One region of the Streptomyces sp. SID14515 genome, then DNA from elsewhere that is predicted to be linked to it. Evidence: riboswitches for the same ligand, from Rfam matches in the RefSeq annotation. Region 1 holds a riboswitch; each other region holds the start of a gene.
The links. Region 1 has a riboswitch for cobalamin ahead of metE (5-methyltetrahydropteroyltriglutamate--homocysteine S-methyltransferase). Riboswitches for the same ligand answer to the same signal wherever they lie in the genome.

Region 1 (3,390 bases):
CGCGCTCGACGGCTCCGTCCTCTTCGTGGCCCAGCCCAGCCTTCAGCGCGATCTCTCCGCGTCCCTCGCCCAGGTGCAGTGGACGAGTACGGCGTACCTCCTCGCGGTGGCGAGTCTTCTCGTCCTCGCCGGACGGCTGGGGGACCGGTACGGCCACACCCGCCTGCTCCTGATCGGATCGCTCGGCTTCGGCGCCGCGTCCGCGGGCATCGCCGTGGCGCCCTCGGTCGGCTGGGTCGTCGCGCTGCGCGCCGTACAAGGAGTGTTCGGCGCCCTGTTGCAGCCGGCGACACTGGCGCTGCTGCGCCAGGTCTACCCGCCGGACCGGCTCGGCCTGCCGGTCGCCCTGCGGACCAGCGCCATCGGGGTGGCGGCCGGCGCCGGTCCGCTGCTCGGCGGTTTCCTGGTGGCGCAGTTCGGCTGGCGGTCCGTCTTCGTCGTCAACGTGCCCATCGCGCTCCTGATCGGCCTGCTCTGCCTGGCGGCCCGCGTCCCGGAGGACACCGCCGTACGGACATCGAGCCGCCGCCCGGAGATCGGCGGAGCACTCCTCCTCGCGGCCGCGCTCGCCCTCCTGGTGAACGCGCTCGCCGAGGTGGAACTCCACGGCTGGGCCGACCGCCGCACGGTGGGGGGACTGCTCTGCTCGGCCGCCGTCGCGGCCGTCCTCGTCCGCCACGAACGCCGCAGCCGCAATCCGCTGGTACCCGCGGCGGTCGCACGGTCGGTGCCGGTCACCGCCTCCATGGTGCTGCTGCTGTTCACCGCGAGCGGCATGTTCGGCGCCCTGTTCGTCAGCACGTACTTCCTGCAGTACGCGCTGGGCCTCGCCCCGCTCGACAGCGCCCTGCGCGCCCTGCCCATGACGGCGTTGATGATCGTCGGCGCGCCGATCGCCGGGCGCGTGCTGCGCGTATTCGGCGCGCGGACCACCGCGCTCGGCGGCACCCTGCTGGTCGTCCTCGGCATCGGATGGCTGGCCGGAACCGACAGCGGCACCGGACCGGTGGCGATGGGCGCGGCCTTCGCCGTGCTGGGCGCCGGGTACGCCACGGTGATGGTCACCGCCACCGGCACGGTGGTGGGCGACGCGCCGCCCGGATACGCCGGAGTGGTGGGCGGCCTCAAACAGACCGCCGTGAACATCGGACCCGTTCTCGGCATCGCGGTCGCCGCCGGTCTGCTGCCCGCCGCCGGAGCCGGACAGGCGGAGCGGTGGGAGGGGGCGATGGGGGCGGCGCTCCTGGTGCTCGCCGCGACGGCCGCGCTCGCGCTGGTCCCCGCGGCGCTGCTGCCGGGCGCGCGCCGGCGCACCGGACCACCGCCGGGCGACGCGGGCCGGGGGCGGCCGGAAAGGGCCGCCTCGTGTCTCACATCACCGTCCGAAGTGTGAACAACGGTGTGCGCCCGGCGGTCGCCCCCTTAGGCTGACCGGTGCAGCTGGTTCGCCCTGTCCGCCAGATGGGGTGTCGTAAGAGGGAACCCGGTGGGAATCCGGGACTGCCCCGCAGCGGTGAGTGGGAACGACCGCCGTCATACGCACTGGGCCCGGCCGGGTCTGGGAAGCGACGGCCAGTAGGTGTCTGCCTCCGGCAGACGTGCCCGCGAGTCCGAAGACCTGCCCGCTGCCCGCACGCGACCGTTCGCGTGCGGAGATCTCGGTGACCTCGTGGGCGGGTCGGCGTAACCATCAGGTGGACGGACACGGTTCGACGTGTCCCGGCATCCGCCCGATGCGTCATCCCTTCGCGTCCGCGTCCCGTCCCGGGATCTGCACAGCAGACACGCTCGCGAAGGAGAGTCACGTGACAGCGAAGCCCGCAGCCGCGGCAGCACGGGCCACCGTGTACGGCTACCCCCGCCAGGGTCAGAACCGTGAACTGAAGAAGGCCATCGAGGGCTACTGGAAGGGCCGCGTCACCGCGGACACCCTCCGGCAGACCGCCGCCGAACTGCGCCGCGGGACCTGGCAGCAGCTCGCCGAGGCCGGCGTCCACGACGTGCCGACCGGTGATTTCTCGTACTACGACCATGTCCTGGACACCAGCGTCATGGTCGGCGCTGTCCCCGAGCGGCACCGCGAAGCGGTCCGCGCCGACGCCCTCGACGGCTACTTCGCCATGGCCCGCGGCACGCAGGATGTCGCGCCGCTGGAGATGACGAAGTGGTTCGACACCAACTACCACTACCTGGTGCCCGAGTTGGGGCCGGAGACGGTGTTCACCGCCGACTCCGCCAAGCAGGTCGCGGAGTTGAAGGAAGCCCTCGCGCTCGGCCACACCCCGCGCCCGGTGCTCGTCGGCCCCGTCACCTACCTCCTGCTCGCCAAGGCGGCCCCCGGTGTGGCCGCGGACTTCGAGCCGCTGACCCTGCTGGACCGGCTGCTTCCCGTGTACGCCGAGGTCCTCGCCGACCTGCGCGCGGCAGGAGCGGAATGGGTGCAGCTCGACGAGCCCGCCCTCGTCCAGGACCGCACCCCGGCCGAGCTGAACGCCGCCGCCCGCGCCTACCGCGAGCTGGGCGGACTCACCGACCGGCCGAAGCTGCTGGTCGCCTCCTACTTCGGGCGGCTCGGCGAGGCGCTGCCGGTCCTGGCCAAGGCCCCCGTCGACGGTCTCGCGCTCGACTTCACCGAGTCCGGCGCCGGGAACCTCGACGACCTCGCGGCGGTCGGCGGACTGCCCGGCAAGCGCCTGGTCGCGGGTGTCGTCAACGGCCGCAACATCTGGATCAACGACTACGAGAAGTCGCTCGCCACCCTCGGCACGCTCCTCGGCCTCGCGGACCACGTCGACGTCTCCGCCTCCAGCTCCCTCCTCCACGTCCCGCTGGACGCCGAGGCCGAGAGCGACATCGACCCGCAGATCGCCCGCTGGCTCGCCTTCGCCAAGCAGAAGACCCAGGAGATCGTAGTTCTGGCCCGCGGCCTGTCCGGCGGCACCGAGGCCATCGCCGCCGAACTCGCCGCCAACCGGGCCGACCTGGCCTCCCGCGCCGACGCCGCCATCACCCGCGACCCGGCCGTCCGGGCCCGTACGGCGGCCATCACCGACGCCGACGGTCGCCGCTCGCAGCCGTACACCGAGCGGACCGCCGCCCAGCGCGCCCACCTCGGGCTGCCGCTGCTGCCGACCACCACCATCGGCTCGTTCCCGCAGACCACCGAACTGCGCACCGCGCGGGCCGACCTGCGGGCCGGCCGTATCGACGAGGCCGGTTACGAGGACCGGATCAAGGACGAGATCCGCGAGGTCCTCTCCTTCCAGGAGAAGGCAGGACTCGACGTCCTGGTGCACGGCGAGCCCGAACGCAACGACATGGTGCAGTACTTCGCCGAGCAGCTCACCGGCTACCTCGCCACCCAGCACGGCTGGGTGCAGTCCTACGGCA
Region 2 (3,390 bases), on a different contig from region 1:
ACCAGGTCCGCGTCGACCAGCTCGTCGGCCCGGTCCACGAACCGCACGACGACGCCCGGTTCGGCGGCCAGCGCGTCCACATCCGTGAAGTTGGACATCAACGGCACCGCGCAGACCGCGACCCGCAACACGTCCTCGCCGTGCGGGGGAGCCACGACCGATTCGCGCACCGCGCCCCGCATCGACACCCGCAGGCCGTCCTCCTCGTCGATGCCGAGCCCGTGGGCGTACGGCAGCACTCCGTACGTCCGCCGCCCGGTCAGGTCGTACAGCATGTCCAGGCCCGGCTCCAACAGCGAGACGTCGCCTCGGAACTTGTTCACGAGGTAGCCGGCGACCAGCGCCTGGTCCTCCGCGCTCAGCAGCGCCGTCGTGCCGAAGAACGAGGCGAAGACCCCGCCCCGGTCGATGTCCCCGACCACCAGCACAGGGAATTTCGCGGCCCGCGCGATCCCCATGTTCACGATGTCGGTCCGCCGCAGATTGATCTCGGCCGGCGACCCGGCCCCTTCGCAGATCACCGCGTCGTACGTCGACCGCAACTGCTCCAGACAGTCCGTGACCGTCCCGAGCAACGCCTCCTGACGGCCTCCGTGATAGCCCCGGGCGCTCATCTCGCCGACCGGCTTGCCCATCAGCACGACCTGGCTGGACCGGTCGCTGCCGGGCTTCAGCAGCACCGGGTTCATCAGGGCCGTCGGCTCCACCCGGGCGGCCTGCGCCTGCATGGCCTGGGCCCGCCCGATCTCCGCGCCCTCCCGGGTCACGAAGGAGTTCAGCGACATGTTCTGCGCCTTGAACGGCGCGACCTTCACGCCCCGGCGCACCAGCCACCGGCAGATGCCCGCCGTGACGACGCTCTTGCCCGCGTCCGATGTGGTTCCCGCGACCAGCAGTCCGCCGCTCATGCCCGTCCCCGCTTCCGTCCTGTCGACGACCGTCCCGCGACCACGCGCCCGGCGATCACGCGCCCGGCGACCAGCCGCCCCGCCACGCACACCCCGAGGGCCAGCGCACTCACCCGGCGCGACAGCCGTACCGCGCGTTCGATGTCGGCGCTCCGCACGTCCCGCCCGGACTCGCCGTTCAAGACCGGCCGGTGCTCGACGCGCCCCGCGTACGCCAGCGTCCCGCCCAGCCGTACGCCGAGCGCCCCCGCGAACGCGGCCTCCACCGGACCGGCGTTCGGACTCGGGTGACGGCCCGCGTCGGCCTTCCAGGCGCGTACGGCCTCCGAGGGCCGCCCGCCCGCCGCCACGGCCAGCGCGGCCGTCAGCCGGGCGCCGGGCCACCCCGCGAGATCGTCCAGGCGGGCCGAGGCCCAGCCGTAACGGCGGTGGCGGGGCGACTTGTGGCCGACCATCGCGTCGAGCGTGTTCACGGCCCGGAAGCCGACGAGCCCCGGCACCCCGCCGATCGCTCCCCACACCAGCGCGCCGACGACGGCGTCCGAGGTGTTCTCGGCGACCGACTCGACGACCGCGCGGGCGATGCCCGGACCGTCCAGGGAGTGCGGATCGCGCCCGCACAGATGCGGCAGCCGCTCCCGGGCCACCTCCAGGTCCCCGGCGGCCAGCGCGCCGCCGATGGCGCGGGCCTCCCGGCCCAGCGACGTACCGCCGACGACGGACCAGGCGGTGGCGGCGGTCAGCGCGACGGCGAGCGCGGGCCGGTCCCGTACGGCGCGTGCGGCCAGCGCGGCGGCCCCCACGGCGCCACCGGCGCACACGAGGGTGTGCAGAGCGCCCCGGCCCCGGTCGTCACGCCACAGCAGGGACTCCACCCGCGCGGCGGCGCGGCCGAATCCGGCGACGGGGTGGCCGCGTCGGGGGTCGCCGAGCAGGGCGTCGGCGATCAGTCCGGCCGTGGCGCCGTACGCGAAGACGCGGTCGGCACGCACGGCTCAGGCCGCCGCGGTCAGAGGCGTTCCGGCATACGTTCCGGCACCGGGGCCGTAACTGGGGGGCACGGGATGCGGCGCACGGCGGCCGGGCATGGCGTAGGTCCTCACTCAGGGTCCGCGCCCTGGTTCGACGTGACCGGCGACGAGAGTCTCCTGGCTTCCGGATCCGCAGTTCCCCCGGCCTTCCAGCCCGCGTGCGGCGGGCCGTGACATCCGGTGTGGGGGAGTGCTCCCCGGTGACAGTGGCGGGACCGCGCCGGATTCGCACCGGCTTCCTCTGCTGTCGCCGTAAATGGCTCCGGCAGTCCACCACGCCCCGCGAACACCCGTCAACTTGCTGTTGACCTGCGGGGCTCCACTGTGTGCGGACGCACACGCGGACGCGCTTCGGGCCGGACACACGAGGGTGTGTCCGGCCCGAAGCGGTGCTGCGGAGTGCGGTGGAGCGGGGTCAGGCGACGATCAGATAGATCCCGTACGAGACCGCCGCCACGCACAGCGCGAAGCAGGCGTAGGCGCCGGTGCGCGCCAGCGCGACTGATCCGCCGGAGGCGCTGCTGCCGGCCGTGGCGGACTGCTTGGAGAGGGCGACGATGCCCAGGGTGAAGAGGCCCACCAGCGCGACGGTGACCACGAGACTGACACCGAAGACGGAGGCGAGAGCTGCCCAGTCGATTTTCATGCGGATCTGTCCTTACACCGTGGCCGGCGGCCGGGCCGGGTCGTCGGGCGCCGTGGCCGGAGCCGGGATGGTGGTCATGAGGTCGGAGGCCGGGCCGCCGACGGGCGGCGGCTGGACCGCGGCGATGGCGGTGGTGACGACGCCCTGGGGCTCGTCCTCGCCGACGGCCGTGTCGTTGACGTTGGTGTGGTCGACCGGCTGGCGGCGCGAGGCCAGCCAGATGGCGAAGGAGCCGCCGACGAGCAGGATCGCGGTGACGGTGATGCCCCAGGTGCCCTGCTTGGTCAGGAACTCGGCGCCCGCGCCGACCAGGCCCGCGGCCGGCAGCGTCAGACCCCAGGCGACGAACATCCGGGTGGCGGTGGACCAGCGGACCACGCCCCCCTTGCGGCCGAGGCCCGCGCCCATCACGGCACCCGAGCAGGACTGGGTGGTGGAGAGCGAGAAGCCGAGGTGCGAGGAGGCCAGGATGACGGTCGCCGCACTGGTCTGGGCGGCGAAGCCCTGCGGCGGCTTGAGGTCGGTCAGGCCGCTGCCCATGGTGCGGATGATGCGCCAGCCGCCGAGGTAGGTGCCGAGCGCGATGGCGACACCGGCGGAGACGATGACCCACATCGGCGGGTTGGAGCCGGGGGCGAGGACGCCGCCGGTGACCAGGGCGAGGGTGATGATGCCCATCGTCTTCTGGGCGTCGTTGGTGCCGTGGGCGAGCGAGACGAGACCGGCGGAGGCGATCTGTCCGGCCCGGTAGCCCTTGGCCGTCGACTTCAGCTGGTTCGGGTCGGTGACGTTGCGGTTGATCCGG
Region 3 (3,390 bases), on a different contig from region 1:
CGCCCCGGTCGAGGCTCCGGAGGAGACGCCGAGGACGAAGGGGTCGGCGAGCGGGTTGCGCAGCAGGGACTGCATCACCGTGCCGCACACCGCGAGCCCCGCGCCGCACACGGCGGCGAGGAGGGTGCGGGGCATACGGAGGTTCCAGATGATGCCGTCCCGGATCGGGCTGAGGTCGCCGACGCCGAACCCGAGGTGCGCCGCGACGGCGGACCAGACGTCGGGCACCGAGATCCGGGCGGGCCCGATGGTCACGGCGACCGCGACGGAGAGCAGCAGGAGCAGGACGCCGCCGACCCAGAGGAGGACGGCGAGCGGGCCGCCGCTCCACACCGGCCCGGACGGCACGGCGACCGGCTGCGGGGCGGCGGCGACGGGTTGCGCGGCGGCCGGGCGCGCTTCCGTCGCGGGGATCGCAGGCGGCGCGGGCTCCGCCGCCCTCCGCTTCGCGGCACTCACCCCGTGAGCCCGAAGTCGCGCAGTCCGGCCGCGACGCGCTCCAGGCCCTCGACGGTCCGGATGGTGGGGTTCATGGCCTGGCCGCTGAGCAGCACGTAACGGCGGTTCTTGACGGCGTCCATCGTCTTCGTGACCGGGTTGGACTCCAGGAACTCGATCTTCTTCTCGGCGCTCTCGGCGGTCTGCATCATACGGCTCAGGTCGCCGATGACCAGGACGTCGGGGTTGCGGTCGGCGACGGTCTCCCAGCTGATCTGGGGCCATTCGTCGTGGGTGTCGTCGAAGACGTTCTTCGCGCCGAGCTCCTTGGTGATGACGCCGGGGGCGCCGCAACAGCCCGCGAGATAAGGGGCCTTGGAGTCGGAGAACCAGTAGAGGAGGGAGGCGTCCGAGGCGTCGACGCCGTCGGTGGCCTTGGCCACGCGGGCCCGGAGCTTCTTCACCAGGGCGTCACCGCGCCCGGGGACGCCGAACACCCGGGCCAGCTCGCGGACTTCCGTGTAGACGCTGTCCATCGTCAGCGGTGCGGTACGGGCTCCGTCGCCGCCGCCGCTGTTGTCCTTGCCGACGCAGTCGGCGGGCGAGATGTAGGTCGGGACGCCGAGCTTCTCGAACTGTTCGCGGGGCGCGACGCCGCCCTTGGCGAGGGTCGAGGCGAAGGAGGCGCTGAGGAAGTCGGGCTCCTTGTCGAGGACCTTCTCCGAGGAGGGCCGGTTCTCCGATATGCGCTCGACGCCGGCGTTGGCCTTCTCCAGGCCCTTCATGACCGGGTCGCTCCAGGTGGCGGTACCGGCGAGCCGGTCGGCGAGCCCGAGCGAGAGCAGGATCTCGGTCGACCCCTGGTCGACGGAGACGGCCCGCTGGGGCGGAGCCTTCACGGTGACGGTGCGCCCGCAGTTCTTGAAGGTGAGCGGGAAGCCCTCGGCCTTCTCCCCGTCGGCGGCCCCGGTGCTCCCGCCCTCGCCGCAGGCGGTCAGCAGCAGGAGCCCCGCGGCGAGCAGGGCGGCGGTACGTATCGGGGCGGGAGTGGCCGTGGACAGCACGAAGGACCTCTGTGTCTCTGGGCCCAGCCGCGGAGCCCGTCGTACGTTCCCGCGCCACGGTGCGGGCGCGGGCGCCAGCAGGTCTTCGGACTCGGGTTCGTCCGGGCGGGACGCCTTCCCAGAGCACGTGGGTGCTCCAGTGGCCGTGGCCCCGCCCGTCCCCCTCACCGCTGCGCGTCAGTTCCGGTTTCGCACCGGATTCCCTGACCCCGTCGCTGGGGTTCGACTGGCCCCGGCAAGCTATCACGCGTCTTCCCGCAGATCAGACGCGGTGCGGCGGCCCGCTGGGCGCGGGGCCGGTGCGGCGCGGGATCGGCCCGCCGCACCGGCCCGGCGGACTCCGCCGTTACGGAGCCTGGAGGGCGATCACCGCGTTCTGACCGCCGAAGCCGAAGGAGTGGCTGACGGCCCGCCGTACGGGCACCTCGCGCGGGGTCTTGGTGACGCAGTCGATGTCGAACCCGGGCGCGGGGGCGTCCAGGTTCGCGATCGGCGGGACCACCCCGTGCTGGAGCGTGAGGATCGTCAGGCCCGCCTCGATGGCGCCGGCCGCCCCCATGCAGTGGCCCAGTACGCCCTTGGGGGCGGTGACGGGCGGCCGGTGCGGATAGGCCCGGCCGATGATCGCGGCTTCGGTGGCGTCGTTGAGGGGTGTCGACGTCCCGTGCGCGTTGACGTGGTCGACGTCTTCGGGCCGCCAGCCCGCGTCGTGCAGCGCACCGTCGACGGCCGCCCGCGCGATGTCCCCGGAGGGGTGGGGGCTGGTGGGGTGGTGGGCGTCGGTGGTGGCGCCGGTGCCGGCGATCAGCGCCCGGGGGGAGGCTCCTCTGGCCCGGGCGTCCTCGGCCCGCTCCAGGACCATGATCGCCGCGCCCTCGCCCATGACGATCCCGGCCCGGTCGGCGGCGAAGGGCCGGCAGAGGCGGGCGGGGTCGCCGTCCCGCAGCGCTGCCGCGCCGGAGCGGGCGAAGCCGGTCATCGCGACCGGGAACACGATCGACTCGGTGGCCCCGGCGATGGCGATGTCGCAGTGGCCCAGCGTCAGCATGTCCCGGGCCACCGACAGGGCGGTCACCCCGGACGAACAGGCCGTGCACGGGGCGAGGCTGGGGCCGGTGGCCTTCATCCGGATGGCGATCTCGGCCGCGGGCATGTTCGGGATGGTCAGCAGGATGCCCGAGGGCGAGGTGGCCTCGGGGCCGCGCCGCTCCAGGGCGACGGCCTGTTCGGTGAGTCCGGCGGACCCTCCGCTGCTGGTGCCGACCACGACGGCGACCCGGGCTCCGTCCCAGTGCTCGGGGTCGAGCCCGGCGTCGGCGACCGCCTCCCGGGCGGCCAGGACGGCGAACTTGACGTACCGGCCCATCCGGAAAGCGGTCCGGCCGCCGACCGCGTCGTCGAGGTCGATGCCGGAGACCGTGCAGGCGAAGTCGACGGCGCAGCCGTGCAGTTCGGGGACGGTGCGGGCGGGTGACTCCCCGGCGCAGACTCCGTCCCAGGTGGTGTCGGTGGTGTGGCCGACCGGGGTGATCATGCCCAGCCCCGTGACGGCGACGGCGGGTCGCTTCATCGGGTGTTGCTCACCGGCACCGTGGCCTCGGCCGCCGCGCTGCCGACGGCCGCGTCGATGTACGCGGAGATGTCGGCCAGCGTGGCGTCCTTGTACAGCTTCTCCGAGTCGGCGTCGACGCCCAGCGTCTCCTTGATGATGACGGCGAACTCGGCGACCGCGAGGGAGTCCATCTCCAGGCTGTCCATCGTGGACTCCGGCAGGATCTCGGCGGCGGGCACCTTGAACGTCCCGGTGAGTACCTCGGTGATCTTGGGGTGGATGGTCTTCATGGCGATTCCTCTCATCGGCATTTCGTCGGCATGGCGCCGGCTCGGG
Region 4 (3,390 bases), on a different contig from region 1:
CCGACCGGGCGGAGTTGGAGGAGCGGGCGCGGGCCGTACAGACCGTCGCGGAGCATGTGTGGGTGACCGAGGCCCCCGGGTACACCCTGGCGCGCCAGTCGGTCGGGGTGGTCGGCGACGACGGGTTCGGCAGCGTCTACACCACGCCCGAGGGCCAGCAGATCCAGCTGTCGGTGGAGCGCCGCCCGCACGCCGAGGCCGACTGTACGAAGAATCCCGCGCCCGCCGGCGGCCAGGAGCCCCTGGAGACGTGCGAGCGGGACGGCGGCCAGTGGTACCGGGCCACGGAGTCCGGCCACGCGTACGCCCAGGAACAGGGCGGCCTCGTGGTCACGTTGAGCGGAGTGCGCGACAAGGTGGACCGGGCGACGCTGCGGTCGTCGGCGCGGGCCGCCCACCGCGCCGACGACCACGAGCTGGACCAGGTGCTGCCGCCGGCCGGGGAGGCCGCCGGGCGACAGCCGGTCGAGCGCGGCGATCTGCCGCCGGTGGGCGACGGCGCCCCGAACAACGATGTGGGAGCGAGTGGCTGATGGATCTGACGATCAGAGCGGCGGAACCCGCCGAGTACGCCGTGCTCGGCGAGATCATCGCCGAGGCGTATCTCGGCGACGATCTGCTGGACGGCCCGCAGGACCCGTATCTGCTCAAGTTGCGGGCGGTGGAGCAGCGGGCGGCCGAGGCGGAAGTGCTGGTCGCGCTCGACGCGGACGGGGCGGTGCTCGGCGGTGTGACGTATGCCGCTCCCGGCACTCCGTGGCGCGACATAGCCGGTCCGGAAGAGGCCGAATTCCGGATGCTGGCCGTGGCCCGCGCGGGGCGCGGACGGGGTGTGGGAGAGGCTCTCGTACGGGCGTGCGTCGAGCGGGCCCGATCCGCCGACGGCGTCCGGGCGCTGGTGCTGTCGACGCAGCCGGCGATGCTCGGAGCCCATAGGATCTACCGTCGGCTCGGCTTTCTGCGGACCCCCGAACGGGACTGGGAGCCGGTGCCGGGCCTGCGCCTGATGACCTTCCGGCTGGAGCTGGGGGCGGCCTCCTGAGGGGCTTATTAAATCGACGCGACACAACATGTGGGGGCCGCAGCATCTGGCGGCCCCCACATGTATGCTCGACCTCGCTGTCGTCGCAGGGGAATCCGGTGCGAATCCGGAACTGTCCCGCAACGGTGTGATCAGTGTGCTTTTGCACACCTGAAGTCCGAAGACCTGTCGACAGCGCGTCCGGCTCGACCGAACCGGATGCCAGACGTCCGGGCCTCGCGGATAGGCCGGTGGACGCCGTCAGCTGTGCTGCCCTGCCTCGGGTTTCGCGCTGCCCGGCTTCCCCGCCTGCTGCCGGCCCCCTGCCGAGCGAGGGAAAGCCCAGTGACCATCGCGCCCGCCGATCCGGTTTCAGCCACCGAATCCGCCGAGTCCACCACGGCCGGGAACGCCCCGAACGACGGACCCGGGACCGCTTTGCTGCGGACCTTGACCGACCTCACCGTCGATCTGCCCGACACCGACCCCGGCCGGGTCGCCGCCGCCGCGCTGCGCGGGCGCAACGCCCGTTCCGACGAGGCCGAGTTGCGCTCGCTGGCCACCGAGGCCGCCGCGGGGCTGATCTCCGAGGACCCGGCGTACTCCCGGCTCGCCGCCCGGCTGCTGACCCGCACGATCGCGGACGAGGCCGCTGGGCAGGGCGCGACGTCCTTCTCCGCCTCGGTCGCCGTCGGCCACCGCGAGGGCCTGATCGCCGACCGCACCGCCGCGTTCGTGGCGCTGCACGCGACCGCGCTCGACCAGCTCGTCGAGCAGGCCCTGGCGGACGGCGCCGACGACCGCTTCGGCTACTTCGGTCTGCGTACGCTGCACAGCCGCTATCTGCTGCGCCACCCGCTCACCCGCCAGGTGATCGAGACCCCGCAGCACTTCATGCTGCGTGTGGCCGCGGGCCTCGCCGAGGACGAGTCGGTGCGGGCGCTGGACGAGGTCGCCGCGCTGTACGGGCTGATGAGCCGGCTGGACTACCTCCCCTCCTCCCCCACGCTCTTCAACTCCGGCACCCGGCACCCGCAGATGTCCTCCTGCTATCTGCTGGACTCGCCGAAGGACGAGCTGGACTCGATCTACGACCGCTACCACCAGGTGGCGCGGCTCTCCAAGCACGCGGGCGGCATCGGTCTGTCGTACTCCCGCATCCGCGCCCGGGGTTCGCTGATCCGGGGCACCAACGGGCACTCCAACGGCATCGTGCCGTTCCTCAAGACGCTGGACGCCTCCGTCGCGGCGGTGAACCAGGGCGGCCGGCGCAAGGGCGCGGCGGCGGTCTACCTGGAGACCTGGCACGCCGACATCGAGGAGTTCCTGGAGCTCCGCGACAACACCGGTGAGGACCAGCGGCGTACGCACAACCTGAACCTGGCGCACTGGATCCCGGACGAGTTCATGCGCCGGGTCGACGCGGACACCGACTGGTCGCTGTTCTCGCCCGCCGAGGTGCCCGAGCTGGTCGACCTGTGGGGCGACGAGTTCGACGCGGCCTACCGCGCGGCCGAGGCCAAGGGCCTGGCCCGCAGGACGATTCCGGCGCGTGAGCTGTACGGCCGGATGATGCGGACCCTCGCGCAGACCGGCCAGGGCTGGATGACGTTCAAGGACGCCTCCAACCGGACCGCGAACCAGACCGCCGAGCCGGGCCGGGTCGTGCACTCCTCGAACCTGTGCACAGAGATCCTGGAGGTCACCGACGACGGCGAGACGGCCGTCTGCAACCTGGGCTCGGTCAACCTGGGCGCCTTCGTGGCGAACGGCTCGATCGACTGGGACCGGCTGGACGCCACCGTGCGCACCGCCGTGACCTTCCTGGACCGAGTCGTCGACATCAACTTCTACCCGACCGAGCAGGCCGGGCGCTCCAACTCCCGCTGGCGGCCGGTCGGCCTGGGCGCGATGGGCCTCCAGGACGTCTTCTTCCAGCTGCGCCTGCCCTTCGACTCCCCCGAGGCCCGCGCGCTCTCGACGAAGATCTCCGAGCGGATCATGCTGGCCGCGTACGAGGCGTCCTGCGACCTCGCCGAGCGCTCGGGCCCGCTGCCCGCGTGGTCGGAGACGCGTGCCGCGCGCGGTGTCCTCCACCCGGACCACTACGACACCGAGCTGAACTGGCCGGAGCGCTGGGACGCCCTGCGCGCCCGGGTCGCGAAGACCGGTATGCGCAACTCGCTGCTGCTGGCCATCGCGCCGACCGCCACCATCGCCTCGATCGCCGGGGTGTACGAGTGCATCGAGCCGCAGGTCTCCAACCTGTTCAAGCGCGAGACGCTCAGCGGTGAGTTCCTCCAGGTGAACGCCTACCTGGTGGACGAGCTGAAGAAGCTCGGCGTGTGGGACGCCCGCACCCGTGAGGC

Region 2: it holds a riboswitch for cobalamin, as region 1 does, so the genes downstream of both, G3I54_RS19550 (cobalamin biosynthesis protein) here and metE (5-methyltetrahydropteroyltriglutamate--homocysteine S-methyltransferase) in region 1, are expected to answer to the same signal.
Region 3: it holds a riboswitch for cobalamin, as region 1 does, so the genes downstream of both, G3I54_RS30840 (ABC transporter substrate-binding protein) here and metE (5-methyltetrahydropteroyltriglutamate--homocysteine S-methyltransferase) in region 1, are expected to answer to the same signal.
Region 4: it holds a riboswitch for cobalamin, as region 1 does, so the genes downstream of both, G3I54_RS14965 (ribonucleoside-diphosphate reductase subunit alpha) here and metE (5-methyltetrahydropteroyltriglutamate--homocysteine S-methyltransferase) in region 1, are expected to answer to the same signal.

Annotation. Positions count from the first base shown of each region.
Region 1 covers NZ_JAAGMH010000143.1:30,026-33,415, forward strand. Annotated here, with positions in the region: gene G3I54_RS34335 (MFS transporter) at 1-1,393, shown strand, start outside; cobalamin riboswitch at 1,425-1,641, shown strand; gene metE (5-methyltetrahydropteroyltriglutamate--homocysteine S-methyltransferase) at 1,806-3,390, shown strand, end outside.
Region 2 covers NZ_JAAGMH010000091.1:57,900-61,289, reverse strand. Annotated here, with positions in the region: gene G3I54_RS19555 (cobyric acid synthase) at 1-908, opposite strand, end outside; gene G3I54_RS19550 (cobalamin biosynthesis protein) at 905-1,900, opposite strand; cobalamin riboswitch at 2,050-2,182, opposite strand; gene G3I54_RS19545 (hypothetical protein) at 2,355-2,585, opposite strand; gene G3I54_RS19540 (inorganic phosphate transporter) at 2,598-3,390, opposite strand, start outside.
Region 3 covers NZ_JAAGMH010000130.1:44,969-48,358, forward strand. Annotated here, with positions in the region: gene G3I54_RS30835 (iron chelate uptake ABC transporter family permease subunit) at 1-348, opposite strand, end outside; gene G3I54_RS30840 (ABC transporter substrate-binding protein) at 456-1,502, opposite strand; cobalamin riboswitch at 1,561-1,748, opposite strand; gene G3I54_RS30845 (beta-ketoacyl-[acyl-carrier-protein] synthase family protein) at 1,849-3,072, opposite strand; gene G3I54_RS30850 (acyl carrier protein) at 3,069-3,344, opposite strand.
Region 4 covers NZ_JAAGMH010000074.1:31,689-35,078, reverse strand. Annotated here, with positions in the region: gene G3I54_RS14975 (hypothetical protein) at 1-533, shown strand, start outside; gene G3I54_RS14970 (GNAT family N-acetyltransferase) at 533-1,042, shown strand; cobalamin riboswitch at 1,095-1,230, shown strand; gene G3I54_RS14965 (ribonucleoside-diphosphate reductase subunit alpha) at 1,367-3,390, shown strand, end outside.